3 regions of the Glaciecola sp. G7-5 genome follow, and region 2 is predicted to be linked to each of the others. Evidence: predicted binding sites of a transcription regulator. Region 2 holds the regulator's gene; each other region holds the start of a gene.
What was found. Region 2 encodes MetJ, which represses methionine synthesis genes. Its sites were predicted from a motif close to TAGACGTCTAGACGTCTA; they were not measured.
Positions count from the first base shown of each region.

Region 1 (10,058 bases), 2.6 Mb from region 2:
TGGTTCAGCAATTTCGTTAATTGCCACCACCTGTATATGTTCACCGTACCCATTTTCGAAGAGGGCGCGAACAATGTTGCGCCCTATTCTTCCAAAGCCATTAATGGCTAATTTGAGCAATGTCCTATCCTATTTTGTAAGCGCTAGCGAGGCGTCAACAACGGCTTGGGTAGTAATGCCAAAATGTTTGAACAATTCATCAGCAGGTGCCGACTCACCAAAACTATCCATGCCAATAACGGCGCCATCTAGACCAACATACTTATACCAAGTGTCTTTCGCCAAAGCCTCAATTGCTACGCGCTTAGTGCAAGTAGGAGGTAGAACCGAATCACGGTATTGCTTTGATTGACGGTCGAATAAGGTGGTACAAGGCATTGACACTACGCGCACTGCCTTGCCTTGACCTGTCAACTCTTCAGCCGCTTGAGTGGCTAATTGTACTTCAGATCCAGTTGCAATTAGAATGATTTCAGCCTCTTGTTCTGAATCAACAAGCACGTATGCACCGCGCTCCACGTCTATCAATTGCTGTTGATTACGTGCTTGCTGTGGTAATCCTTGACGGGTAAAAACAAGAGCGGTTGGGCCAGTGTTTCTTTCAATAGCCGCTTTCCACGCTATAGCAGATTCGACTTGATCACAGGGGCGCCACGTATCTAAGTTTGGCGTAGAACGCAAGGCAACTAACTGTTCAACAGGCTGGTGGGTAGGGCCGTCTTCGCCCAAACCAATTGAATCGTGCGTGTACACAAAAATAGCCGGCAGTTTCATTAGCGCCGCCATACGGACAGCGTTGCGCGCGTATTCCATAAACATTAAGAAGGTTGCGCCGTAAGGTTTAAAACCACCGTATAGACTTAGACCATTCATCATCGCAGACATACCAAATTCACGTACGCCATAATAAATGTAATTACCGCTGGCATCATTTGCACTAATGCCTTTGCTGCTGTTGTGAATGGTTAAGTTTGAACCAGCAAGGTCGGCAGAACCACCAAGTAATTCAGGTAAAACAGGCGCGTAAGCATTTAAGGTATTTTGTGAGGCTTTACGAGTCGCAAGCGCTTGCGGATTTTGTTGTAAAGCAGTTATATACTTGTCACAAGTCTTGTTCCAAATATCAGGAAGCGTACCGTTTTTACGACGAACAAATTCAGCCGCTAGCTCAGGAAAGGCTTGCTGATATTGGTTGAACTTGTCTTGCCATGCTTGCTCAGCACTTTCACCTTTTTTCTTAGCATCCCAACCTTCATAAACGTCATTAGGCACTTCAAAAGCAGGGTAAGGCCAGCTAATATTTTCACGTACCAAGGCAATCTCGTCGTCACCAAGTGGTGCGCCATGACAGCCTTCAGTACCTTCTTTGTTTGGCGAACCAAAACCAATGGTAGTTTTGCAGCAAATAAGGGTAGGTTTGCCAGTCTCTTTTTGTGCTTTTGCAATTGCCGCTGAAATATCGTTTGGCTCATGACCATTAACATCAGTAATAACATGCCAACCGTAAGCTTCAAAACGCTTAGGGGTGTCATCAGTAAACCAGCCTTCAACTTCGCCGTCGATTGATATACCGTTGTCATCCCAAAAAGCGATTAACTTATTAAGACCTAAGGTGCCCGCTAAAGAGCATGCTTCATGTGAAATACCTTCCATCAAACAGCCATCACCTAAAAATGCATAGGTAAAGTGGTCAACAATATTGAAGTCTTCACGGTTAAACTGCGCAGCTAATACTTTTTCTGCAAGTGCCATGCCCACAGCATTAGTAATGCCTTGGCCAAGAGGACCGGTTGTGGTTTCTACTCCCGGGGCATATCCGTATTCTGGATGCCCTGGGGTTTTTGAATGTAATTGACGGAAGTTTTTCAGCTCTTCGATGGGTAATTCGTAACCGCTTAGGTGTAAAAGAGAATAAAGCAGCATTGAACCGTGGCCATTTGACAATATAAAACGGTCTCGGTTTGCCCAGTTCGGGTTTTTGGGGTTGTGTGACAAATAATCACACCAAAGCACTTGGGCAATATCAGCCATTCCCATAGGGGCACCAGGATGTCCTGATTTAGCTTGTTGTACTGCATCCATACTGAGTGCACGAACCGCGTTAGCGAGGTGGCGACGAGAAGGCATAACTGCTCCTTAGTAGCAAAAATGAGAACTTATATTGCAGACTATTTCGCGCGTTTTCTTATTGTGGGTGTAATACGCAAATAAGGAGTTCACTACGACAAATCTACTAAGTATAAAGGTTAAATTTTTTTGGACCGCTATTGTTACCCACTAACCCTACTTGTTCAATAATTAAATCTGGTTTTTATGGTCTTTTATCTACTACTTACGATGTATTGCCAATGAATAAAAACCAAATGGTGCTTTGACACGTAACAGAAGCCATATAAACACGAATAGACTTTTAGACGTCTAGACGTAAATACTGGCAAATAATATAAAACGCGTTATACTAGCGCCCATAAAATTCATAAATAATATGAATTAAACCGTATATAAAAGTGCTGTTTCATTAATTCAGCACAAAAATCGACTTATTTTAGGAACAAGCATGACAACACACGTATTTACTTCTGAATCAGTTTCTGAAGGCCACCCAGACAAAATTGCAGATCAAATCTCTGATGCCGTTTTAGATGCTATTTTGACCAAAGATCCGAAAGCTAGAGTCGCTTGCGAGACCTTTGTAAAAACAGGCATGGTATTAGTTGGCGGCGAAATAAACACGAATGCTTGGGTGGATATTGAAGAATTGACCCGTCAAACCGTTAAAGACATTGGTTATGTTCATTCAGATATGGGCTTTGACGGTGAATCATGCGCCGTTTTGAACGCAATAGGCAAACAATCTGCCGACATAAATCAGGGCGTTGACCGCGAAAGTCCTGAAGCACAAGGTGCTGGTGACCAAGGCCTAATGTTCGGCTATGCAAGTGACGAAACTGACGTATTGATGCCGGCGCCGATTACCTACGCTCACCGCCTTGTACAACAACAAGCTAAATTACGTAAAAATGGGACCTTGGACTGGTTGCGACCTGACGCCAAAAGTCAAATCACCTTTATCTACGAAGATAACGTCCCTGTTGGTATCGATGCAGTCGTACTATCAACTCAACATTGCGACAGCGTTTCAACGCAGACTCTGCGTGAAGCGGTTATGGAAGAAATTATCCTACCCACTTTGCCTGCCCAATGGTTAACTAGTAAAACCAAATTTCATATTAACCCAACAGGTCGCTTCGTTATTGGCGGCCCAATGGGTGACTGTGGATTAACGGGGCGAAAGATCATTGTTGATACATACGGCGGCATGGCTCGCCACGGTGGTGGTGCGTTTTCTGGCAAAGATCCATCAAAAGTGGATAGAAGCGCCGCTTATGCAGGCCGCTACGTTGCGAAAAACATTGTTGCTGCAGGCTTAGCGAAACGCTGCGAAATTCAAATATCCTACGCGATTGGCGTTGCTGAGCCTACCTCAATTAGCATCGAAACCTTTGGCACCGGGAAAGTGAGCGAAAGCGTATTGGTAGAATTAGTGAAAACACATTTTGATCTCACCCCTTACGGCCTGATCAAAATGCTAGACCTTGAGCAGCCTATATATAAAGCTACCGCTGCATATGGGCACTTTGGCCGAGACCAATTTCCTTGGGAAGCAACTGATAAAGCCAATACCCTTAAAAGCGATGCAGGTTTATAATACCCACTTAGCATGTCACAATAGTTAAATACTATTGTTGTGATTAGATCAATTAAGGAGTATTTATGAACCGTGTAGTCAAAAAGTGTATGACACTGCTTGCTGCAGCTGTATTAGTAAACGCATGCGCTACCTCACCTACAGGACGTACGCAAGTTTTGCTATTTCCAGATAGTGAACTTTCGGCAATGGGTCAACAAGCCTTTGCCGGCATGAAGTCTGATATTAAGATTTCTCAAACGCCTGTGGAGAATAGGCTGGTCCAGTGCATAGCGCAAAAGCTCTTAGTACATGTTGACGCAAGTGTGTATGAAGGTGAGTGGGAAGTCGTGGTGTTTGACGATGACCAAGTGAATGCCTTCGCGCTTCCTGGTGGTAAAATTGGTGTATATACAGGCCTGTTAAAAGTTGCCACAAACGAACATCAAGTCGCTGCCGTTGTTGGCCACGAAATTGGCCATGTTATTGCTAAGCACGGTAACGAACGCATGTCGAATGACGCGCTTATTGGCATTGGTCAACAAGCAGCAGGCCAGATACTTGCCGCGAATGAAGTAGCGCAAACACCTGCGATTATGCAAGCGTTAGGTGTTGGTCTTCAGTTTGGTGCCTTAAAATATAGCCGTGTGCACGAAAGTGAAGCTGATGAAATTGGCTTAACCCTCATGGCTAAAGCAGGCTTCAAACCAAGTGAAGCGGTGGAGTTGTGGAAAAACATGGCGGCACAAAGCGGCGAGAGTTCACAACCTGAATTTATGTCTACCCACCCTGCGCCAAGCACCCGTATTGAAAACCTAACAAAACAATTGCCAAATGCCCAAGTACTTTACGCTGCAGTGAAAAACAAAGCATCTTGCAGCTAAGCTGCTATCTCAAAGTAATGTGAACTACCCATTGACGCCGCTTCGCGTCGATCAATGGGTTTTCTCGGAAAGTTTCGATAAAAAAACCCCGTTTATGGACCATAAGCGGGGTTTTTGTTAAAAAGTAAATCAACTAACGAGACTTAAGTCTCGCTTATGTTTACTTAGTCGTTCTTATGCACATGCACATCCATTTGCGGATATGGAATAGAAATTCCTTCAGCGTCAAAACGAAGTTTCACCGCTTCTGTAAAATCAAATTTCAAACCCCAAAAATCGCTAGACGCAGCCCAAGGACGAACCACAAAGTTTACGCTACTGTCACCAAGTTCAGAAACCGCAACCATAGGTTTAGGATCGGCAAGTACGCGTGGATCTGCAGCAATCATTTCTTCAAGAATCGTTTTAGCTTTTTTCAGATCATCATCGTAGCCAATGCCAAATACCATGTCTACACGACGTGTTTCTTTAGCACTATAGTTAACAATGTTGCCACCATAGATTGCACCGTTAGGAATGATAATTTCTTTGTTGTCACCCGTGGTCATTAAAGAGGTAAAAATACCGATGCTTTTTACGACGCCTGCAGCGCCACCAGCTTCAACAAAGTCGCCCGCCTTGAAAGGACGGAAAACAAGCAACATTACGCCTGCAGCAAAGTTTGACAACGAACCTTGCAAAGACAAACCAATTGCCAAACCAGCAGCAGCTAGAATAGCAGCAAGTGAAGTCGTATCGACACCTAATTGTCCAAGCGCGGCGATAATAACGAAAACCATTAATAATGCGTTGATAATTGATTTTAAGAAATCAACCAACATGGCATCGTGTTTTGATCTGGCCATTACTTTACCAAAAAGGTTAACCAGAATTTTTACGACTATTTTACCCACTACGTATATCAAAATCGCCATAGCGACATTGATACCAAATGGGATAAGATATTCGTCTAAGTATTTAGTAGCATCATCAGCAGTAAATCCAAACATGGACATATTTCCTTTGTCTATTTTATATATTGAGGTGTTTTATTGTTGGATAAAACGACCATAAATTAATCGCCTCATTCCATTTTTATAATACATTTTCATTTTCTCACAAATATCAAATATATTGAGCGCTAAAATACCAAGTAAACTCAAAAAATTAAACTAATTTATTGTTAAAAGTGCGTAATTACTAACTACAAAATTACTATTTTGCGTATATTCTTCTTATTAAACTGTTATTTATCTAAATTTTTAGCTTGTCAGGACCAACGATAAATATTTTAAAAATTGTAAAGACATATCTGTTGCGTAAGTGACTGGTTTGACTAAAGTTTAAATTTTGTGTAAAAATTTTTGTAATCGCGCGTTCAATTTGCCAAAATAAATAAAGGTAATAATCTCTCATTGGACCTTAATTGAGGGTAGTCAGAAGGATAATTTTCTATGGATACCAGTCTTGTTTTATTATTTGCCACACTTATCATACTTGCTATGCTTGGGCTGTTTGTTTTCTGCCTAACAGAGTCAAAAGGCGAAAATACCCCACACGCTAGGAGACGTTCTTCTAAAAATCAATTATCAAAGATGGCGCTAGGCAAAAACAAGTCCTCAGCGCTAAGAGACGCTAAAGACCTGAAACATCATAAGGTTGCTACACACTTTTAAGCAGAGCCCCTCTTGTTCAACAATATACATAAAAATACGGCCATCGATTAATTGCCATGTAAATTGCTATCTAGGCCATTACCTTTACAACAATTTGCTCTATACTCTGGAATTATTAGCAATCAATTAATTAGTTTATGCGCATTCCAAGATTTTATATCGATGACTTGTTGATCGTCGACCAGCAGATTGAAGTTCCAAGCGAGCTCGCCCATTATATGTCGAATGTATTGCGCTTGCGTGTGGGTACGCCGATCGTCCTATTTAATGGTAATGGAAGTGAATATCCAAGTGAGATAGTCGATATACAAAAACGTAAGGCCAGCGTGTTGATTAACGCTCAAATCAGTATATCACCAGAATCTCCACTGCACTTGCATCTAGGTCAAGGGGTATCAAAGGGTGAGCGAATGGATATCGCCTTGCAAAAAGCGGTCGAACTTGGTGTCAGTGAGATTACTCCTATCATTACAGAAAATTGTAATGTAAAACTCGATCCGTCGCGCTGGGAGAAAAAACATCTTTCATGGCAGAAACTCATTATTGCTGCTTGCGAACAAAGTCAACGCAACGTAATACCTAAACTACATGAAGCCGTAACTATGCACCAATGGCTCGGGCAAACAAGTGAGCTTGACAAAATTATATTAGCGCCAGGAGCTAAGACCTATTTATCAATGCTAACAAAACCGCAAAAGGGTTTTAGGATAGTAATCGGTCCTGAAGGCGGACTCAGCGAGCAAGAAGTGTATACTGCGACTGAAACTGGCTATACACCAGTGAATATAGGAAGCAGGATCTTAAGAACCGAAACAGCGGCGATTGCAAGTTTAGCGATATTGCAAGCAAAATACGGTGATATTTAATAGAAATTGGCAGGATGTTGTTGTAATAAACTAACTTGCCTACCTTGCTTTTATGGCAAAAACCCACACATTTACCTTAAATGCAGTAAACAAACTATAACGAGTAAACATGAGCATTAAACTTGGCATTGTAATGGACCCAATTGAATCCATTAATATAAAAAAAGATACGACGTTCGCTATGATGTTAGAAGCGCAAAAACGAGGCTATGACATTTTTTATATGCAAATAGGTGATCTATACATCGACAATGGTCAACCTCGTGCCAAGGTCACGAAAATTAGCGTTGAAGAAAATCCTGCAAATTTCTACCAAGTTTTAGCTCAAGACGATATTTGCTTGAGCGAATTGTCTGTATTACTGATGCGTAAAGACCCACCGGTAGATAGCCAATTTATATACGCTACGCATATTTTTTCACTGGCCAAGAGCGCAGGTACGCTAGTCGTAAATGATCCCCAAGCCTTACGCGATTTTAACGAGAAATTATTTACGTCACTGTACCCGGATTTTATTCCGCCGACCTTAGTTACCAGTAGTAAGGCGCGTATAAAAGCATTTCACGAAAAGCATCAAGATATTATTGTAAAACCTCTCGATGGTATGGGTGGCACTAGTATTTTCAGAGTTAAGAGCGACGGTGTTAATTTAGGTGTTATTAGCGAAATCATTACGTCTAACGAAACTGTACATGCCATGGTGCAGGCCTACATGCCTGAAATTAAACAAGGTGATAAACGCATCTTATTGGTTGACGGTGAAGTGATCCCATATTGCTTGGCTCGTCTGCCCACCGGCAATGAAACTCGCGGAAATTTAGCCGCTGGCGGCACCGGTGAACCACAAAACGTAAATGACGAAAACATGCTGGTGGCCCAAGCTATCGCAAATGATATGCCTGGCAGAGGTATTTTATTCGTTGGGCTCGATATGATTGGCAACAAGGTAACCGAGATTAATATTACCAGCCCCACATGTGTGAGAGAAATTGAGGCTGCATTTGATATTAACATTTGCGCTAAGCTGTTTGATGCAATTGAAAAGCGGTTGAGCTAAGGAGGCTTTGCGCCATGTCACAAATTAAAACCATTCATAGTTTGCAGAATCATTTTTTGATTGCTATGCCAATATTGACTGACCAATACTTTTCGCGGTCGGTAACTTATATTATTGAGCATAATAGCGAAGGTGCAATGGGCATTGTGATTAATCAACCATCAACTCTTACGTTTAAGGAGTTGATTAACATGACCGATGCCAGTGCAGAAATGAGCGAGGATGCGTACGAAAAGCTAGTGGTTTGCGGCGGCCCAGTTCATCCCGACCGGGGCTTTATCGTTCATTCGACCCAAGGCGCTTATAACTCATCGGTAAACGTTAGCTCAGATATTATGCTTACTACCTCAAAAGACATTTTGAGCGCATTAGGTAAAGAAAATGGCCCTGAAAAGTCCCTCGTTGCCTTAGGTTATGCCGGTTGGGGTGCAGGGCAACTCGAACAAGAAATCCAAGATAACGCGTGGTTAACCATTGAAGCAGACAATGAGATTTTGTTTGAAACACCCATTCACAAGAAATGGCAAGCCGCCGTCAATAAACTTGGTGTAGACGTTTGGCAATTAACCCAAGAAGCAGGCCATGCATGATCATTAGCATGTTAAAAGCTGTGTACTTACCTGCCCTCATAGCGAAAAGTCGATGAATAGTTTTGATGAAAAAGCAAACATTCGCAGTGTTATTGCCTTTGATTTTGGCATGAAAAGCATTGGGCTGGCGATTGGGCAAGCTATCACAAGCACCGCGTCGCCACTACCTGCGATTAGAGCCCAAGATGGCATTCCTAATTGGGACAATTTAGCTAAGCTAATTACTCAGTGGCAGCCCGACGCCTTGCTCGTTGGATTACCGCTGAATATGGACGGTACAGAACAACCCATTACTGCTAACGTAAAACGTTTTGTCGGTAGACTTAAACACAAATATAACTTACCTGTATTCTTGCATGACGAGCGCCTGTCAACTGTAGATGCAAAAGCAAAGTTATTTGAGCTGGGTGGATTTAAAAAGCTCAGTAAAGGCAAAGTGGACAGCGTTTCAGCCGTATTAATCTATGAAAGCTGGGTATTTGCTGACTAAAACTGCCCAACTTACAGCAAAATACTCTTTAGCTTACAGCGGGCTTTTCTTGCTGACATTTCCAGCAAATCATAAACTGACCTTCATTCACTTCATCGCACTTGCTACACTGCCAATCAACATCACTGTTGCTAGTTAATTGCTTTTCTAATTCATCGAGCAGTTGCTGAGCCTTAGGTCGCCACTGACCGTCTATCAACCAGACTTCTGGCAGAGTTTCATGAGGTGGTATTTCGCCGCTCGCACCTTGTATAAATTCGTTTTTCATAAAACAAGGAATATTGGCTTCTTCAAGCATGGCCTTAACTTGACGTGTTTTAACTTGATTATAGTCACTGTAGAACTTTTCCATTTTAACTACCCTAATTCAGCTTCCGACAAATTGGCCGTTTCCAATGCGCTCAGCCCATATTTTTAAACTCATATTGACTCCTGTTTTTTCAACGAACATGACCCCTTGATTTGACCCCTTGATTCTGATTCGAACTTGACCCCTTGATTCGGAAAGAAGTTTAATCAATGCTACATGTATAATAGTTCTCTCGACTAGTTATTCTGATTCAACGTAAACAAGAAATAACGTTCATTTGTTTATCTTGCTTTGTCAAAACTAAAGATTGAGAGTTTGGAAATTCAACGCTGTATTTTAATATTTTCAGTTCTAAATCGAATAGTTCAAGAGTTTCTGAATCAAGAGTATTGAAAGGGTCAGTTATTGCGATAGTATTTGAACTCAGTTGGGTTGACACTAGAACACCATTGTTTAGTGTAAATTTGTATTTGCTTGAATTATGCGAACTTGACCTAAGACCTGTGTTTTTATCGATC
Region 1 covers NZ_CM147892.1:4,667,912-4,677,969, forward strand. Annotated here, with positions in the region: gene epd (erythrose-4-phosphate dehydrogenase) at 1-120, opposite strand, end outside; gene tkt (transketolase) at 130-2,127, opposite strand; gene metK (methionine adenosyltransferase) at 2,558-3,709, shown strand; gene AC0L6H_RS20470 (M48 family metallopeptidase) at 3,775-4,572, shown strand; gene AC0L6H_RS20475 (mechanosensitive ion channel family protein) at 4,737-5,561, opposite strand; gene AC0L6H_RS20480 (16S rRNA (uracil(1498)-N(3))-methyltransferase) at 6,365-7,093, shown strand; gene gshB (glutathione synthase) at 7,203-8,150, shown strand; gene AC0L6H_RS20490 (YqgE/AlgH family protein) at 8,165-8,740, shown strand; gene ruvX (Holliday junction resolvase RuvX) at 8,793-9,230, shown strand; gene AC0L6H_RS20500 (putative signal transducing protein) at 9,259-9,582, opposite strand; gene AC0L6H_RS20505 (hypothetical protein) at 9,791-10,058, opposite strand, start outside.
Region 1: a site for MetJ is predicted at 2,412-2,429, ahead of metK (methionine adenosyltransferase). Genes of this name have one in related genera too.

Region 2 (10,058 bases):
TATGTCCATATTGAGCGAAGTTTTGATGGCCAGAACTTTGTCAATATCGCGAAGATACCTGCAGAGCAAACTTCCTATATTGATACAGAGCTCTTAGCTGGCGCAAAGCAAAGCTACAGAGCGACTATCTCAGATAACGACGGCCTAAAAAGTAAGCCAAGCTCAGTAACTGAAGTTGATGTGACGGTGCCATTAGTCTTGCAACTTGAACAAGATAACGGCCTTCGGAAAATAGCGTTTTCGTGGGTAAATGCCAGCGTACCAGCAAGCATTAAAGTTTACCGCGGTAGCAGCGAAAGCTCATTAGAATTATTAGTGGAGCTATCGGAATATGCCGATAACCGTTACGTTGACGAACAAGAGCTTGTGGATGAGCAACAGTATTTTATTAAGATTGAAGCGTGGTTGTCAGGTGTCAAACTCGCTGAGTCAAACACGATAATGACTACGACAAAAGGGATAGAGGCACCCAAAAACTTAAGCGCCCAAAGTGGGCTTGCTGGAAAAATAGTCTTAACTTGGGACCCAGTAGAAGACAGTAGCATTGCTAAATATGTGCTGTTTCGGCGATCTTTGTCACAACAAAGCAGTGAGCTAGTATCTATTGCAGTAATTGATGACCCTAGCGTAAGTAGCTACACCGATATGAAGTTTGACAAGATTCCCCCTGCACAACAGAGCGGAGAGAGTATAGCGGATGGGCTTGAATATGAATATGCCATTGCCAGTAAGAATATATTTGATGCGACAGGATATATAGGCAATACCGTTATTGCAGCAAGTAAGCAACCACCAAAGACTGTTGCCGATGTTGATGTTAGCGTAAACCCTGATGATATTGAATTAACTTGGTCTTTGCTTGATGAAAGCGATTTACAATATATTATTATTGAACGAAAGTGGCCTTTTGAGAGCGACTTTTCTGAATTGGTAAAATTAGAAGCAAACGTGAAAGCGTTTAGCGACAATGAGATATATCCATATATCAGTCCAGAATACAAAATTAGCTTAACAGACAGCGATAATTTGAGCTCAGCGGACTACCTAGTAAACAATATTAACAATCCAAACCAGACTAACTTGCAAGTATCGAAAGACGGTATGTTGCGACAAGTACAACTTACTTGGGACACCAGCAACCCAAATGTTGAAATGACGCTTGAACGGCGTACCGTAGATGCAGACTTTAGGCCCGTGACAACCGTAGAAAGCTCCGTTCAAAGCTACAGCGACGCAAATGGCTTGCTCGATGAAACCGTATATGAGTATCAACTAACGGCTCAAACCAAGGGCTTAAATCCCGTAATACTCGGGAAATCTAATATTGTCAGTGCAAAAACCAAGGCGCTACCTATGCCACCTTCTTTACGTGCACAAAGTGGTGGTGTCAAAAGTGTGGTCCTGACGTGGGACATGATAAATGATCCCGACGTGGCTGGATATCATCTCTATAAAGTAGATGCCAATGGCAAACTCGATAAGTTAGAAACACTAAACACGAATCAAACGACGTTTACTGATGAAGGTAGCTTTTTTTCAAAATTAAGCGATGGTACGCAATACCAGTATAAAATAGCGAGTTTCAATAGCTATAATGTTGAAGGGCCACATAGCGACGTGGTCGTTGCACAAACCAAAGCACTTCCCGGTATTCCTATGGGAGTTAGTGCTGAGCTTGATTCGTCCAGCCCTAATGTGAGCGTCGTTGTTAATTGGGCGCAAAATTCAAAAGAAGATATTGTTCAATACGAAGTACATCGTGGCAGTAGCTGTGCGCGAGTCAGAGCACTGGTAAAAGTGAAGGCGAGTGAAGCTAGTAGTTACACAGATACCGACCTTAGTGATGGAAGGTCGTATTGCTATAAAGTGAAAGCGATAGACGCAAGCGACCTAGAGAGCGCGCTTTCTTTAGGCGCAGAGATTACTCTGGCGGAGGTAGCACAATGATGAAATTATCCCTTTTTTGTTTATCGCTTTTAGTGGTGATAACTCAGCCTCTGTTGGCTCAAGACAATAAAAGCTCTAATTCCTTACAAAGCGATGAGTTACAAGAAATTAAAGCGAACTACGAAAAATGTGTGTTTGATAAGGGCAGGATAATCATGCTCCATTCTAGTTTTAAAGACGCAATAGAATATGCACCCATGGCTTGCAGAAAACAGCTATTAAAGTCAAAGAAATACTTGTTAGACAGTGCATTTAAAGTAGATGTTATAAATGAACTGGTGAGTTCAATCGAAGAGGGAGTGCGTATTGATTTGGTCAATATGCTTATTCAGGAATTGCAAAAGGACACAAAATGAAACGCTTGAGTTTAGTACTTTGTATATTGTGGAGCGCGACAAGTTTTGCACAAGACGGCTTGATCGTCGCCAGTGGTTTTGGTGCTGCTGACTTAACTAAAGTCCCGTTAGAACAACAAGCTCAGATGATGGCCAAACGAGCGGCGAAAGTTGACGCTCAACGTAATTTGATAGAACAAATCAAAGGCTTGCGTTTGACGAGTGGCACAACTATGGAAGACTTCGAGGTCAGTAGTGACATTGTTGCGACGCGCGCAAAAGGTATTTTGCAAGGTGCTTTTGAGCTTGACACGAGTGTGAGTAAAGAAGGCGACGCTATTTTAGCTGAAGTGAAAATGGCGATTTGTATAGATAACAGCGCTTCTCAATGTAAAGACAAAATCACACTCAGCGATATTTTGTTGAAGCACAACGACAAATCTTAAAGGCTAAGCTTATGAGTAAATGCGCCTTTGCTTGTTTAAGCTTCACCTTTTGTAGCTTATTTCTCGCCTCTGGAAAGTTAATTGCAGTTGATACTGACTATACGCAAAGTTCAGCTATTGCTACTTTCCAGCAAAACGATGATTTCGTAGATGAACTCGACGCAGAGTTTGATGATATTGAAGCGAGCCTTGAAAACCAATTTCTTCAAACTGACGCGCAATTAGAAGCGCGCTACGATGCCGTTCACAAAGCAATCCAATTAGCCTACACGAAACAAAGCGCAAAGATAGAAGTACATTGGCCGACCGATGTTGTTGTGCCAACAGGTAGCGTTTGGGTTGCTTATAGTAATGACTACCAAGAAAGGCTAGTTTATGATTTTGAGCAAGGCTTTTATGAGCTAGAAGTCAGCGCATCTGATAACCCACAAGAAAGCTTAACTAGACTTGCTCAATTTGTCGACAGTGTCTCAAAGGATGAAGCTAATACACTAGAGTCGCTCGATGTATTTAAGCATGCTATTGAAAAGGAAGTGCTACAAATTGAGCCATTGCTTTATCAAGAAACTCAGTCGATAGAAAGCGCTGAAAGTAAAAATGACAAGCTAAAAAAAGAGGCAAACCGAGAGGTCGCTAGAGTCAGGCCGCAAGATGAAAGCGCCAAACCAGACAGCAAAATCTCTCAATTGACACTATTATCGAGCAAGAATAACTACAATATATTGGCTTCATTAAGTCCCGATACGCCTAAACTCGATGTTGAGCAATTGCTTACGCGCTTAAAGTCGCGCGATAGTAAAAACACTGTCACAGCTATTAATCAAATAGGAGAACAGGCAACAAACGACGAAAGTTCAGCACAAGCTATACTGACCAATGATGCTCCCGATTTAGTTGAAGCTGGATTAGCGCTCAGTGAAACTTCGTCAGGTTGGAAGATAAAAATCCCTTTTGTGAATGGCTATCAAAAAACCTTGATAGATCAACAGATGCAGACGATTAATGAAATGTCGAGTCGTTTTGATGTGAATGTGTCATTGATATTAGCCATTATTGAAGCTGAATCAAGTTTTAATCCTATGGCCACGTCGCATATTCCGGCCTTTGGTTTGATGCAACTGGTTCCGCAAACTGCTGGTGTTGATGCCTATCGACATATCTACGGTGAGCGCAAAGTTCTGTCGCCAGACTATTTATATGATATCGAGAATAACCTGAAACTGGGCACCGCTTATATAGATTTATTACAAAGTCGCTACTTACGAGGGATTGACGATACACAAAACAAGCTCTACTCCATGATCGCAAGTTACAACACGGGGGTTGGCAATCTCGCGCTTACAGTTAGTGGTGAAAAAAGCATACGAGGTGCAATTCCACTCATCAATAAGATGGAAGCAAACGAGTATTATGCTTTTTTGCAGGAAAATTTACCTGCGCTTGAAACGAAACGCTATTTGGACAAAGTCATTTCAAATAGTCAAAAATATAAACATCTGGATGAGTAATAAAATGGCCCAAATCCAACCTTCAGCGAAACTTAGCTATGCTGTCATATTGTTCACTCTTTTACTTTTAAAGGGCTGTGGCTCAACGCCGGCAAGCAATGATACTGAGCAAGGGCCAATAGCAAACTCTCAAAGTAGTAAAACGATGGGTGAAGAGAAAACAATAAGTACTGAGCTTGATCTTGCACAAAGCTTAGTTAGCGAATCTTCGCCAACGCTTGATTTTAAAGATTATAAACTTGATGAAAACGACGACGATAGCTTTCCTCAGCGCCTTGCACTCATGCCGTTTAGTTCAAAAGAGGAGGTGAGTGACGATATCATGCTCATGCTGCGTCAATCAGTTTTTAGTCACCTATCTAGTACGAACTATATTTTTGTGCGTCCTCAAGAAGTTGATCAACGTATCGCTATGTTGGATCAACAAAAGCAGTTTACCCCTTCTGATGCTGCCACTCTTGCCAGCATTTTAGATACCGATGCAATACTTTTGGGCAAGGTATTGAGCTCAGATGTTACCTATGTGGGTGTTGCTGCACAGATTTACTTTGAAGTAGAGATGAGTTTAGTAAGTAAAAGCGGCCGCGTACTTTGGTCTGAAGTATTTAGTGAGCGTTCTTTAGAAGGCGGTTTTTCGGCTGATCCCTTTAGCATGCTATACAGTTTAGCGGTAACTGCTATGCATGTTGGCCAAGAAAATTTATTTGCGGTATCTGATAAAATTGGTCGCCAAGTTGCCAATGCAATTGTGCAACCGAAGGGCGCATTTGCTGCCAATAAATTAGTTATTGAAAGCGTTATTCATGACGCTGCGAATAAGACGCTAAAGTATGGAGATATTCTAAAAGTAGGTGTGAAAGCGCCTGCAAACATGTCAGTGAGTGTTTCTATTGAGGGTATTACGGAGCTATTTGACGCTAAACAAAGTGACCCAGGTACCTATTTTGTCGATATACCCATCAATTCAAAATGGAATGGTGATAAGTTGCTGTTGACCGCTTTTGTGCTTGATCAGACTGGCAAGCGGGCACGTAAAATTAGTCATTTAGGCTTACTAAATATCGACAACACCGCCCCGCTTGCAGTTACAGGTATTGACGCAAATCTAGCTGCCGACAAACTCACACTTAAATGGCAAGAAATAGAAGAAGAACTAAAGTATTCAGTTTATGAAATTATTAATAATGAGAGGGTTCTATTGGTACAAACGAATGAGCCCCACGTCAGTTTTAGTAAAGAACATCGACCATTTCAAACATATCAATATGCGGTGATTGCCACAGATAAGGCACACAATTCAAGTGATGAAACGAGCATAAACGAACGTTTTATGCCATCTAATGTGCTCAAGCAAGCGGCCGTTATCAGTCGCTCGAAGTTACCACTTACTATTGATAAAGATTCGAGGTTAACTAAGCTTTACAGCCCATACTTAGTTGATAGCAATACTTTAGTATCTAGTGGTGCCATTCTTTTTATTGAACCGGGCGTTGTGTTGGAATTTACGCAAACAGGTATATTGGCAATCGAAGGTAGTCTCAAGACTTATGGTTTAGAACCTGTTGTATTTAGGGCAATGTCTAACAAGCAACAAGACCAAAGCTTTATTCGAATTAATTCTACTCGCCATATCGAGTTAGATGGCTTTATCATCGAAAATGCAGGTATTGGACTCGAGGTTATAAAAGGTAAACCAAGCGTGCAAAACTGCGAAATAAATAACAGTAATTATACGGCCTTGTCTATTAGTGGTATGGCAAATGTTGAAGTTGAAAACTGCCTAATAAATGGCAGTAATACCAGCGCGGTGGTTGTTGCTGATAACGCGCGTTTGAAGATAGAAAACGCCACTTTTACAAATAATTTTCCGTTTCACATACAAAATTCGTCAACCTACCAAGTTGATGCTCGCAATAATAAGTGGCAACCTGAAGCTGATGCCATCACCATTTTAGGGAATGTAAAATACTAATGAATATACAAAAAACATGTGGAATATTGTTCTGTTTATTCGCCAGCACGGTAGCCAGTGCGCAAACATTAGGTGAATACAATGAGTGGTTGTCGGTCTCCTCTAAGGTTAATTGGAGTTCAGGTATTGTGAGTGCCGAAGGTTTTGGTGTTGCGCCTGAAAATAAGCGTGAACAGGTCGGCAAATTGCTTGCGTGCAGAGCAGCGATAACCGATGCACAGCGTAACTTACTTGAAGCTACCAAAGGCGTTAACGTGACTGTTGATACCAGTATTTCAAAAATGGCGTCGCAATACGATACAGTCAAATCGGCGGTTGAAGGTACGGTAAAAGGCGCGACTATTATTGAAAGAAGCATGGTAGATGATATCACTTGCAAGGTGATAATGCGTTTGTCTATTGGCGGTAGGTTAAGTGCCAGTGTTTATGACCAAACGATTCCCTCCTCAAACTCGCTAAGCCTATTATGGGATGACTTTTGGCAAGGAGAGTTATCTTTAGGTTTGTTTTCATCTGCGAATGCCGCGCAAAGCCCTGTTGTCACGGAAAATATAAGAGAATTTGAGTTGTTAGATAAGCGCGTTAGTAAGCTAGAAAGCAGTATACTAACTATTAGTCCTGCACTGGCCAACGCCAAGACCGAAGATCAACCGACAGGCATTATTATTGACGTAAGGGGCAATCGCTTTGTACCCTCAATGACCCCCGAACTGCAGCAGGCTGACGGAAAGCTGATATATCCATCAACACAAGATAAACAAAGCTTAATTGCTTCAGGCAAACTGCTTTCGTTGTTTTCACGCAGCATAGAGCACGCGATGAACCACCCCATTGTAGGTGACAAACCATTATTACTAAAAGCCAATGTAGATAACAAACAACCGTCTAATGTTAGGCTAACTGCGCAAAATAGTGCTAGATTGATAGCACTGGCGAAGCAAAACTTTTTTGCCACGCCAAAAATTATCATTGTATTAGACTAACGAGGCTTTTTTTAACTAAGGTGGGACAGCCCATATTTATAGGATATAGGCTGCTCTAAAGATTAGTCTTGGGCTTCGATTTCAGCGACATCGATGCCCATCGCTTCCATAATTTTTCTAGCTTCTAGTGGAATTCTATAATTATTGTCTTTTTTCAAATCGACATCATCGGGAAGCGGTTGACCTGTAAAAGCATGTAAAAATGCCTCACATAGTAATTCAGAGTTAGTTGCATGGCGCAAATTACTGACTTGTCTACGCGTTCGCTCGTCGGTTAATACTTTTAAGACCTTGATAGGTATCGACACAGTGACCTTTTTTACTTGCTCGCTTTTTTTACCATGCTCTGCATAGGGATGAATGTATTCGCCGTTCCATTTAGCCATTGTTTTTGTCGTTATGTGGTTAAGTTATAATAAAATTCTAACTGTTCTAGAGAAAATATCAATCTAGACGTCTAAATTGCTTGACGTCTATCCAATATACTCGTAATTTAGACGTCTAAACGTCTATTTAAGGTTTTTCATGGTTTCTTACGCTCAGGGTATCGATGCCCTCAATCAGTCTTTAAGCGAATTACGCGACATCGATGTCTCATTTGAATTTTTTCCACCCAATACCCAAGCGATGGAAGACACTTTGTGGAAGTCCGTTGAAAGACTTGCACCACTTAAGCCTAAGTACATGTCGGTTACCTATGGCGCGAACAGTGGCGAACGAGACCGCACTCACTCTGTTGTTAAAAAGATACAAACAGAAACCGGTGTTTCTACAGCCCCCCATTTAACTTGCGTAGATGCCTCAGAAGCTGAGTTAAGAGCAATTGCGAAGGATTATTGGGATACGGGGGTTAGACGTATCGTAGCGCTTCGTGGAGACCTTCCTGAGGGCATGGAAAAGCCCGCACTATATGCGTCGGATTTAGTTGGTATTCTAAAAGATGTGGCTGATTTTGATATTTCGGTTGCTGCTTATCCAGAAAAACATCCAGATGCACCAAATGATCAATTTGACCTTCTTAACCTAAAGCGAAAAATAGAAGCCGGTGCAAATGAGGCGATTACTCAATTCTTTTTTGATACAAGCGTTTTTCTACGTTTTCGAGATCGCGCCGCTGCGGCTGGCATCGATGCGGATATTGTGCCAGGGATATTGCCGGTGACAAACTATCAAACCTTGGTACGTTTTGCGGGAATGACCAACGTACATGTTCCAGGTTGGTTACATAAACTATACGATGGCTTAGATAAAGATGACCAAGCAACGCGTAATTTGCTTGGTGCTAATATCGCCATGGACATGGTGAAAGTACTGGCTAAAGAGGGTGTCAAACATTTCCATTTCTACACCTTAAACAGAAGTGAACTCAGCTATGCGATTTGTCATATGCTCGGCCTTCGTAAAAATTAAGCCGTAGGTTTATCTAGTTATTCTTGCGAACTGTAATGCCGTTCGCTTAAGCGTTTTACGCCAATGGTCATGCTCGCGAAGGCGAGTATCTCCTCAAAAGCTTAGTAAATCCAATAAAAGCCTGCGTTTTTGCGTGTGATTTTAGAGATTCTTGCCTTCGCATAATACTGTTCGCTTAAGCATTTTTTTGTAAGTGTTTCGACTTCTTGGTAGCGTATCTCCGCATGACATTGGTCTTCTTCTCTCTGGGGTTACTTCGCCGTTTTTCTCTTGGTAGAACAAAGTCCTTTAACACATTCGTTAGGTCTTTCATTCTCGCGGGAATGGTATGTAGGCTATTTGTTGTAGCGAGCATATAATAATCATATAAAACAATACGTAAGGCTGCTGTAAAGCTTATCCTTGTTGGTCTTATACCGACCTCCACTGCTGTCAGCGCTATCTCATGTCGCACTAAATTATAGGCGATTAACATGCCATATAGTTCTTGATAAACAAGGTCTTTTTTCTTACTTCGCAGTACCAATGCATTTTGAAGCATGGATACTTTGACTTCTCGATAACCCAGCTCAATTTCCCAACGTTCTTTGTATAACTCAATAATATCTTTGGCTGAATAATCTTCATGAGGCAGATTCGTGGCAAGTTTTACTTCTTTATCGCGACCTATATTAAAGGTGATAAGCCTCATACCCCAGTGCCTTGGCAGGGACTTATCCTTTCTCCTTGCACTGCTGAGGTCACGCTCAACATAAGCATCATTGGACGCATATTTTTGCTTAACCGTATACTTAAGGTTTTTTTTGATAGGAGTTACCCAGAACCTCTGCTGTCCATTGTTCTCAATGTCAATCAACAGCTTTGCTGAGTGATAGAGCTTATCCATAAGTAATATGCTGTTGTCGGACACTTTTGATACCAGCTTTGCGGCATGACTCAACTCCGGCTCATTAAACTTGGAGGCTTGAGCATCTAGTATCAAATGATTCCGCACATTCATAAGACAGGTCAATTGCATGACAGGATAACCTGACTTAGCATCACTTTGATTGAGTACCGAGCCAAAGTGCTCCCTTAGTTCTGGTGTATCTTCGGTGCGAAGTGTCGTTCCATCAATCGATAAGACTTGCAAACCTTGCCAATTATCTTCCACATGGGTTTGCTTATTCCAGTGCTGTGCACTTAATTCAAATAGCGTTTTGACGGGTTGAAACCCTAGTCGCTGCCTTGCATTACTCAATGAGCTTCGTGCCGCCAACAAGTCATTATTAAGACCCTTTGAACTAAATGCTAAACGAGTCGCTACCTCTTGGATCGATTCCTGGCGTAAAAGTGACATACCGACAACCAGACGAAGTACCTGTTGCGGTGGTAATTTTCGTCGTCTTATGGAAACATTATCACTTAGTGAAAGTGCTTGTTCTAACCATTCAGTTGGGAGTGGCGCATTAAATACA
Region 2 covers NZ_CM147892.1:2,052,494-2,062,551, forward strand. Annotated here, with positions in the region: gene AC0L6H_RS08910 (hypothetical protein) at 1-1,947, shown strand, start outside; gene AC0L6H_RS08915 (hypothetical protein) at 1,944-2,303, shown strand; gene AC0L6H_RS08920 (hypothetical protein) at 2,300-2,728, shown strand; gene AC0L6H_RS08925 (transglycosylase SLT domain-containing protein) at 2,740-4,236, shown strand; gene AC0L6H_RS08930 (right-handed parallel beta-helix repeat-containing protein) at 4,241-6,208, shown strand; gene AC0L6H_RS08935 (hypothetical protein) at 6,208-7,191, shown strand; gene metJ (met regulon transcriptional regulator MetJ) at 7,254-7,577, opposite strand; gene metF (methylenetetrahydrofolate reductase) at 7,717-8,601, shown strand; gene AC0L6H_RS08950 (IS4 family transposase) at 8,777-10,058, opposite strand, start outside.

Region 3 (10,058 bases), 2.1 Mb from region 2:
AGCCAATAAAGCATTGCGTTGCTATTTAGAAGATTTAATTTCACCAGAAGCGACGCAAGTCTCTACGCCAGAGACTAAGACGAGTCGTGCGCAAAGGCCTAAGATTCAGCCAGCATTAAACTTAAATCAAGATAACGACTTTGCATTATTTGACGACAGTATTCAAAGCAAAATTAGCCAAGCAGAGCGTCTAATCGTAAAGGCTAATCATAGCCTAACCATGGCTGCTGTTGAGCCTAGCTGTGAAATAGTCGATACGCAGAAAGAGCTTCTCGAAAAAAGCGTAAGTATTGATAAAGTTAATAAAGCAAATGCCGACATTAATACAATAGAGACAAGCGCAAATAGCAAAACGCGAGACATTTCGATAGCGTTAAAAGAAAGTTTAGACAATCGCTTTCAAGTGCTTTTGTGTGAAATAGCGAATGTGACTATTGCCATTCCTTTAGTTGAGTTAGGTGGTATTCACAAATTGACAAAAATATCATCTATGGCGCAACAGCCTAGTTGGTGTAAGGGCATCTTTATTAAAGGTAAAGAAAAGTTTACCTGCATTGATGCCGGACCATGGCTGACACCAACTACGTCTAACTATGTTGGCGAGGCGAGCGAATATAAATTTGCCGTACAATTGGGCAAGTCCCCTTACGTACTTTGTTGCAACAGTATTAGTAGTACAGTGGATTTGGTTAAAGATGATGTCAAATGGCGTGAACATCCATCTGTGCGTACTTGGTTAGCTGGATTGTTAAAAGAAAGAATGTGCGCATTGATAGATGGCGCACACATGGTAAAAGAAGTGCTTAACTAAGATAACAAGTACACTTTACATTCAAAATACAAAAACAAAGGTGTGATCATTTTTGTTTACATTGATTGAGATATAGCGGAGCAAAGCGAATGTCAGAAGAAAGAACCACAGCCACAACACTAGATCCAAACGATCAGGTTCTTCAATGGGTTACATATCGATTAGATGAAGAAACCTACGGTATTAACGTAATGCAAGTACAAGAGGTTTTGCGTCATACTGAGATTGCGCCGGTGCCGGGTGCACCTAATTACGTGCTCGGTATCATAAATTTACGTGGCAATGTAGTGACGGTTATAGACACTCGCGCACGCTTTGGTTTACCGCCAACAGAAATTACCGACAACTCCCGTATTGTCATTATCGAATCAGATGAACATGTGGTTGGTATTTTAGTTGACAGTGTTGCTGAGGTGGTTTATCTGCGTTCTTCTGAAATTGACAGTGCACCTAATGTTGGTACCGAAGAAAGCGCTAAGTTTATTCAGGGCGTTAGCAACCGCGGCGACGAATTACTAATATTAGTTGATTTAAACAAATTACTCAGTGATGACGAATGGGATGATGTAATGTTGTAATGCACGCAAGTGTGCTTATGCAGTAGGGCACTAATCCTTAATATATTTCTTCTTGTTGCAACAAAAGCTTAGTAACTGGTACAGTAATACCTGTGAACCTTTTGTTATTATGTTCATCATATCTATTAACATGTTTAATAGTCCGCAACGAAATAGTGAAGAGATATGTATGCAATTTACCAGTACTAAGGCCATCGCTAGTGTTTTATTGTTAACGGCTGCAATAGGCGTCCAAGCGAAGGATGTTCCCGCCGATAAATTCGACCTTAGCGAATGGAATATTACCCTACCTACCGATGATAACGATGATTCAAAACCCGATTCGGTGTCGGTAAAAGAGATTCAAGACTATGAACACCCTGACTTTTTCTATTTAGATGAGCAAGGCAACATGGTTTTTACGGCCCCTAATAAAGCACTAACAACGGCAAATTCGACCAACACACGCAGCGAGTTGCGCCATATGTTGCGCGGCTCAAAGACTCGTGTAAAAACACAGTCACCAAAGAATAACTTTACCGTACTGAGCAATCCTATTAATAGAAAATTTGCTCGAGTAGGTGGAAAAATGGAAGCCACCCTTAAAGTCGATCATGTGGCGCTGCGCGCAAAACACCCTGAGAAAGCACCTGCATTTGCAGTTGTCGTTGGCCAAATTCACGCGACAAAGTGGGATAAAAAAGTATCAGGTTTTGGATGGGGCAACGAGCCATTAAAAATATATTATAAAAAATGGCCAGATCATGAAAAAGGCTCCGTATTTTGGACCTACGAACGCAATTTACCTAAAGACGATCCGAAGCGCATGGATATCGCTTATCCGGTGTGGGGCAATACTTGGGAAAATCCAGCCGAACCGGGCGAAAACGGGATCGCGTTAGGAGAAAATTTCAGTTACGTGGTGAATGTACATGAGGATGTTATGTACTTAACGTTTGAGGCCGAAGGCCATGAAACGATAGAGTACAAAATTAATTTAGCAAACGCAGTGAATGCTTATGGTCAATTAGATAAACATGACCACCCATATGGTTATACTTTGGATTGGAATTATTTTAAAGCCGGCGCCTACAATCAATGCAGCACAAGCGACGCTGAAGGGTTTTGGTATGCAGGTTGCTTAGGCACAGGGAATTGGGCAGAAGATAAAGCCAATGGTGACTATGCTAGTGTGAGTTTTTCTAGACTAGTTGTAGGAGAAAGCACAGAGCCCAAAGCTAATCATGGAGAAAAGACACAAGCAGTCAGCACTCAAAACTAAATCTTACTTAGTGTTGATAAGACCGCTAACTTAACTAAGTGCTAGATGCAGGTTTAGCACTTAGTTTTTAGTAAGTGCAATTATTAGAAATACACGTGATTAGAAATAGCGTTTACTGAATCTTGATTTGCTATATCTTAATTTGCTATATATGGTGCTATAACTAATTTGATGCGCAACATACTAGGATTTTCATGACAGCCTTTTTTACGCTGAATACGCTCTTAATTTTTTCCCTCTTATTATTTATACTGATTATTGCGCTCACCTTATATGCAAGAAAAATCAATTCACGCTTAAATCAATCCATTAAGCTGATCAATGATTTGTATAAATTAAACCAGCGTCAAGCCAGCACGATTACCGAATTACTTGGTGATACAGAAACAATTCAATTAGGCGATACCGAAGACACTGCAAATACAGAATCTCCCCTTGTTAGTGCCTTGGTCTTACAAGCAAGTGATAAAGTAAAGACCACCATGGCAAGTGATGTTGAAGCTATCACTAAAACCAGTATTTCAAATGCTATGGCTAAAATCATCGAGCCTATTAATGAGCTAGCAAAGCGAGTTGTAAGCCTTGAAAATAAAACGGAATTATTGCAACGAGAAGACCCTGAGCTTAAACGCTATAGTCGCGCAAGCCAATTAGTCAAAGAGGGTGCAAGTATTGAAGATATAATGGAAGCTAGCCAATTGCCAAGAGCCGAGGTAGAAGTATTAGTTGCCTTACAAAGACCCGAAAAAACCTCAGATTAGTCCCTGCAATCTCTTAAATAGTAACGCTTTAATCAGTCAAAAGTGCAACTTCGTGTACGCTATACAAAATCCTCTGAAGCTCGCTTGTAAATAAACGTTTAGACGTCTAGACGTAAATTAGTTGACATTTCTATGTTAATCGCCACAATATGCTTACAGGATCAACTGCAAAGCTAAACAATCATAGAAGTTTAGATAGGCAGTATCGCGATATATGTCATCGCTATTTATCGAAGAAGACTAGAGGTTTTATGCCCATTACATTGCCCGCTGAGTTACCTGCGCTTGAAGAACTCCTGAGTGAAAACATCTTCGCTATGGATGATGCACGTGCAACAAGTCAAAATATTCGTCCTATGCAAATTGGCATCTTAAATTTAATGCCCAACAAAATAGAGACTGAATTACAAATATTGCGTCTGTTGTCTAACACGCCACTGCAAATTAATATCGACTTGATTCGCATCGACGAAACTGCGCCTAAAAACACACCGCTGTCGCATATGAATGCTTTTTATCATTTATTCAGTGAAATTAAGCATAAAAAGTACGATGGCCTAATTGTAACGGGTGCGCCCTTAGGTAATTTATCTTACGAAGATGTGAACTATTGGCCGAAAATGTGTGAATTGATGGACTGGGCGAAACGAAACGTGCAGTCTACGTTTTATTTATGTTGGGCTGCGCATGCGGCAATGTATCACTTTTTTAATACGGACAAGATTTTACTCCCAAACAAACTTTCAGGTGTATTTAGTCACAAAGTTTTGAATGAACAAAATGAGCTTGTACGCGGATTTGATCCTGAGTTTTGGGCCCCGCATTCTCGTGTCGCCCAGATTAAAAGTGAAGACTACAAAAAAATAGAAAAGTTAGAAATACTAGCTGAATCACCCGAAGCAGGTGTTTATATTGCAGCTACTAATGACAAACGCATGGTTTTTGTCACAGGTCATCCTGAATACGATGCTAGTACTTTAGACCAGGAGTTTAAGCGCGACCAAGCGGGTGGTATACCGGCACAAGTGCCACGTAATTATTATCAAAACGATGATCCTGACAAAGAAATAAGAATGCGCTGGAAGTCCCACGGCAACTTATTGCTTACAAATTGGTTAAACTATTACGTGTACCAAACCACTCCTTATGATTTAAATTTATTGTCGGATGAGGCGTAGTCAATTTGGTTTATGTGTTTGGTTTTTTACCTTTACCGTATGCTGAGCATCTTTTAAACGAATAGTAAAATAGTAGGAAACAAAGTGAGTAGCGAACAAGCTAAAAAGCGCAGTCAAGAAAGTGAAATCGTGCATAAAACCGATTTATTCAAGCGTATCGCCAAAGAACGGATACTTGTCCTTGATGGCGCTATGGGAACGATGATACAAGCGCTCGAACTTGAAGAAGAAGATTACCGAGGCGATGCTTTTGCAAATTGGCATAGTGACCTAAAAGGCAATAATGATTTGTTGTCGCTGACGCAGCCGGCTATGATTAAGAAGATTCATTTGGCATATTTGCAACATGGGGCTGACATCCTAGAGACCAATACCTTTAATGCCAACGCTATCTCTATGGCCGATTACGACATGCAAGATCACGTTGCTGAAATTAATATTGCCGCGGCCACTTTGGCGCGCGAAGCGGCTGATGAAGTGAGCTTGCAGACGCCCGATAAACCTCGTTTTGTTGCCGGTGTACTTGGCCCAACCAGCAGAACAGCCTCAATTTCACCAGATGTGAACGACCCAGCTTCACGCAATGTGAGTTTTGATGAGCTAGTGATTAATTATAAAGAAGCCACCCATGCACTTATAAAAGGGAAGGTGGACTTTATTATGCTCGAGACAATTTTTGATACGCTTAATGCAAAAGCAGCAGCTTTCGCTGTTGAAGAAGTTTTTGACGAAATTGGCTATAGTTTACCGGTCATGATTTCGGGGACGATTACCGATGCATCGGGTCGCACTCTGTCAGGCCAAACCACTGAAGCTTTTTATAATTCACTGCGCCATATAAAGCCAATTTCATTTGGATTAAATTGTGCACTGGGGCCCGACTTACTGCGTCAATATGTGGCTGAACTTTCAAGAGTGAGTGAATGTTTAGTCTCGGCGCATCCAAATGCTGGCCTACCCAATGAATTTGGTGAATATGACTTAAGTGCGCCAGATATGGCTGAGCATATACAAGAGTGGGCACAAAGCGGTTTAGTCAATATTGTGGGCGGTTGCTGCGGTAGCACGCCTGAACACATTCAAGCAATTGCACAAGCAGTTGCCGAAAAAACGCCACGTGCACCAATAAACGTTGAAGTAAAAATGCGTTTATCTGGGCTTGAGCCGTTTACTCATTAAGCCTATGGCATGTTAGTTACACTCGATACTTTTACGATAGCAATACAGGAAATAACGTGAGCGCAGAATTTTCAAGTTTTATTAACGTAGGTGAACGCACCAACGTGACCGGTTCAGCGGCATTTAAAAGGCTGATAATGTCAGAAGACTTTGAAGCGGCCTTAGATGTTGCGCGTCAGCAGGTAGAAAATGGTGCGCAAATCATTGATATCAACATGGATGAAGCCATGCTTGATTCACAAGCCGCTATGGTTAGATTTTTGAACTTAATCGCATCAGAGCCTGATATTTCGCGAGTCCCAATTATGATTGATTCATCAAAATGGTCGGTAATTGAAGCGGGACTAAAATGTGTTCAAGGCAAGGCCATTGTTAACTCAATCAGCTTAAAAGAGGGCGAAGCACCTTTTATTGAACAGGCAAAAAAAATTAAGCGTTATGGCGCGGCTACGGTCGTAATGGCCTTTGACGAAAGCGGCCAAGCAGATACCTGTGAACGAAAATTTGAAATTTGCAAACGTAGCTACGATATTTTAGTAGAACAAGTTGGTTTTGCTCCTGAAGACATTATTTTTGACCCGAATATCTTTGCCGTAGCCACCGGAATCGAAGAGCACGACAACTATGCTGTAGATTTTATTGAAGCTACGCGGCGCATTCGAAGCGAACTTTCCCATTGTCATGTTTCTGGCGGTTTATCTAATATTTCGTTTTCATTCAGAGGAAATAACCCAGTGCGCGAAGCGATGCACTCGGTATTCTTGTATTACGCGATACGCGCTGGAATGGATATGGGCATTGTAAATGCTGGCCAGCTAGAAGTGTACGATCAAATACCATTGGAGCTACGTGAGGCAGTTGAAGACGTTATTTTAAACAGGCGCGCAGATGGCACCGATAGACTATTAGAGCTTGCACCTAAGTACCAAGGTGGTGGAAAAGTCGCTGCTAAAGAAGACTTGGCATGGCGAGAGCTTCCCACGAATAAGCGTTTAGAGCACGCCTTGATTAAAGGCATCACTGAATTTATTGAAGCGGATACAGAGCAAGCACGACAAGAGGCAAATAAACCTCTAGAAGTGATAGAAGGCCCGCTCATGGATGGCATGAATGTGGTTGGCGATTTATTTGGTGAAGGCAAGATGTTTTTACCTCAAGTGGTTAAATCGGCGCGCGTGATGAAAAAAGCGGTGGCCTATTTACAGCCCTTTATTGAGAAAGAAAAGTCTGGCGATGCACGACCCAACGGCAAAATTATTATGGCCACTGTAAAAGGTGATGTGCACGACATTGGTAAGAATATTGTGGGCGTTGTGCTGCAATGTAATAATTTTGATGTAGTCGATTTGGGCGTAATGGTGCCTGCTGCGAAAATTATTCAAACGGCAATTGATGAAAAAGCAGATGTGATTGGCTTGTCTGGCCTAATTACACCTTCGCTTGATGAAATGGTGCATGTTGCTAAAGAGATGCAACGTCTTAAGTTGGACTTGCCTTTATTGATAGGTGGGGCGACGACTTCAAAAGCTCATACGGCTGTAAAAATAGAGCAAAACTATGACAATGCCGTTGTCTATGTGCCTAACGCAAGTCGTGCGGTTGGGGTGGTGCAAAAACTTATCTCTGCCCATTCGAAAGCTGAATTTGTTGCAGGCGTAGAAGCAGATTATGTCAAAGTGCGTGAACAACATGCTAAAAAGCGACCCCGTACCAAGGCTATTTCGTTCGCTGAGGCAAGGGCGAATCGCTTTACTTGTGACTGGCAGAATTATACGCCCGTTAAACCCTCATTTTTGGGAGTGAAAACCGTTGAGGTCGACATTTCAACATTGCGTGAATATATAGATTGGACACCATTTTTCCTAACATGGTCCTTGGCGGGTAAATATCCACGCATTCTCAACGATGAAGTGGTTGGTGAACAAGCTAAAACAATTTTCGCAGAAGCTAACGCTTTACTCGACAAGCTAGCTGCTGATAACAGCTTGCTTGCCAAAGGGCGAGTGGGGATTTTTCCTGCCAATAGTATTAATGAAAGCATCGAGATATATGACCCAGAGAATGCTGGAAAAGTGCTGGCCACAGCTGAGCATTTGCGCCAACAAACACAAAAACCAAAAGGCTTTAATTATTGTCTGAGTGACTTTATTGCGCCAAAGTATATTGATGACAGCCCGAGCAATATTGTTGATTATACCGGTGCGTTTGCCGTCACCGCTGGGATTGGTGAAGACGAATTAGCCAAAGCTTACGAGCAAGAAGGTGATGACTATAATTCAATTATGGTCAAAGCTATCGCTGATAGATTAGCAGAAGCTTTTGCTGAGTATCTCCACCAGCAAGTCCGTATTAGTTTATGGGCTTATGCAAAGGACGAAACCCTAGACAACGAAGGCTTAATTGCTGAAAAATACCAAGGTATTCGACCCGCGCCAGGATATGCCGCTTGTCCAGAACATACCGAAAAGCAGGTTATATGGGACTTACTGGATGTTGAAAATAGCATTGGCATGAAGTTAACTGAATCATATGCGATGTGGCCGGGAGCTTCAGTATCTGGCTTTTATTTTTCTCATCCTGACTGTCGCTATTTTGCGGTGGCTAAAATTCAGCAGGATCAACTTGAAGATTATGCCAATCGTAAGCAATGGACAATTGATAAAGCTGAAAAATGGCTGATGCCTAACCTACAAGACTAGATTACGAATAACACTACGCTAAGGCCATAGTTATGGATGAGAAACCGTTTAGCCAAGCTTGTGAAAACAACAAGCCATTTATACTCGATCAACTGCGTAAGTATTTTGCAAATACGCAGAGGGTATTAGAAATAGGCTCAGGCACCGGCCAGCATGCGGTATATTTTGCTCATAATTTACCTCACCTTGAATGGCATTGCGCTGATCAACGAGAGTATCATGAGGGGATTAATGCATGGATAGATGATTATCCTAGCGGTAACTTGCATCGTCCGTTGAGCTTAAGTTTTCCTAAGGATCCTTGGCCTAAGTTAGATTTGGATGGTGTATTTAGCGCTAATACGGCGCACATCATGCTAAAAGACCAAGTACAATCGATGATGGAAAGTATCGCTTTACATTTGCCTAAAAACGGTGTGTTTTGCCAATATGGTCCTTTTACTATCAAAGGTGAATTTAGCAGTCAAAGTAATGCTGATTTCCATCAAAAACTGATAGAAAGCGGGCGTGGAGGATACCGAGGAATAGAAGAGCTTGAACAGTGGGTGCCTTCACTACGTTTAACTGAAGTGCTCAATATGCCAGCAAACAACCTCTTGCTTGTTTGGCGAAAAGCGTAGCTTTCTGTCGACTACAGCATCTTCATCCTCCCAAATACACACGCCATCATCGCCCCCACACACGTCATCTTCGCGAAGGCGAAGATCTCCCAAACAGCCTAGCAAACCCAAACATATCCGTCATTCCCGCGAAGGCGGGAATCTGCCGATATATCCTTTAACTATCTGATTTTACTGCGTTCCAAGGAGGTTCCCGCCTTCGCGGGAATGACGTAATGATGTTTTTTGCTTACCTGAACGGTATTATGAATGAGCACGAAAGACGAAGGGAAGGCAGTTACATGGGCACTCCCCTAAGTTTCATTACCAAATACGCACGCGCTCTTCTGGTGGCAGGTATAAGGCATCACCAGGCTGTACGTCAAAAGCTTTATACCAAGCATCATGGTTACGCGGAGCAAGGGTTCTGAAGCGACCCGGTGCATGGGTACCACCTTTTAGCCTAGTTAATAACGACTCTTCGGTGTATTTAACGCGCCATACTTGCGCCCACGCTAAGAAGAAGCGTTGGTCACCGGTTAAGCCATCAATTACAGGGGCTTCTTTTCCATCTAAGCTCAACTGGTAGGCGTGATATGCCATCGCCAAGCCACCCACATCGCCAATGTTTTCACCTAAACTGTTTGCACCGTTTACAAACTGACCTTCTAACGCTTCATAGGCGCTGTATTGTGCAATCAATTTTTCAGTTTTTGCTTCAAATGCGGCTCTGTCTTGGTCTGTCCACCAATTGCGCTGAACACCCATTGCGTCTGACTTCGAACCTTGGTCGTCAAAGCCATGGCCCATTTCATGTCCAATAACCGCACCAATTGCGCCGTAATTAACCGCTGGATCAGCATTAGGATCAAAAAATGGTGGTTGTAGTATCGCTGCTGGAAAAACAATTTCATTAAACGATGAATTGTAATAAGCATTAACGCGCTGTGGAGTCATAAACCAATCTTTGCGATTTGTTGGTTCAAGTTCAT
Region 3 covers NZ_CM147892.1:4,174,699-4,184,756, reverse strand. Annotated here, with positions in the region: gene AC0L6H_RS18505 (chemotaxis protein CheW) at 1-811, shown strand, start outside; gene AC0L6H_RS18500 (chemotaxis protein CheW) at 901-1,389, shown strand; gene AC0L6H_RS18495 (polysaccharide lyase family 7 protein) at 1,559-2,650, shown strand; gene AC0L6H_RS18490 (DUF2802 domain-containing protein) at 2,845-3,411, shown strand; gene AC0L6H_RS18485 (homoserine O-succinyltransferase) at 3,663-4,589, shown strand; gene AC0L6H_RS18480 (homocysteine S-methyltransferase family protein) at 4,716-5,768, shown strand; gene metH (methionine synthase) at 5,825-8,467, shown strand; gene AC0L6H_RS18470 (DUF938 domain-containing protein) at 8,500-9,087, shown strand; partial or broken gene AC0L6H_RS18465 (M13 family metallopeptidase) at 9,391-10,058, opposite strand, start outside.
Region 3: a site for MetJ is predicted at 3,511-3,528, ahead of AC0L6H_RS18485 (homoserine O-succinyltransferase). Genes of this name have one in related genera too.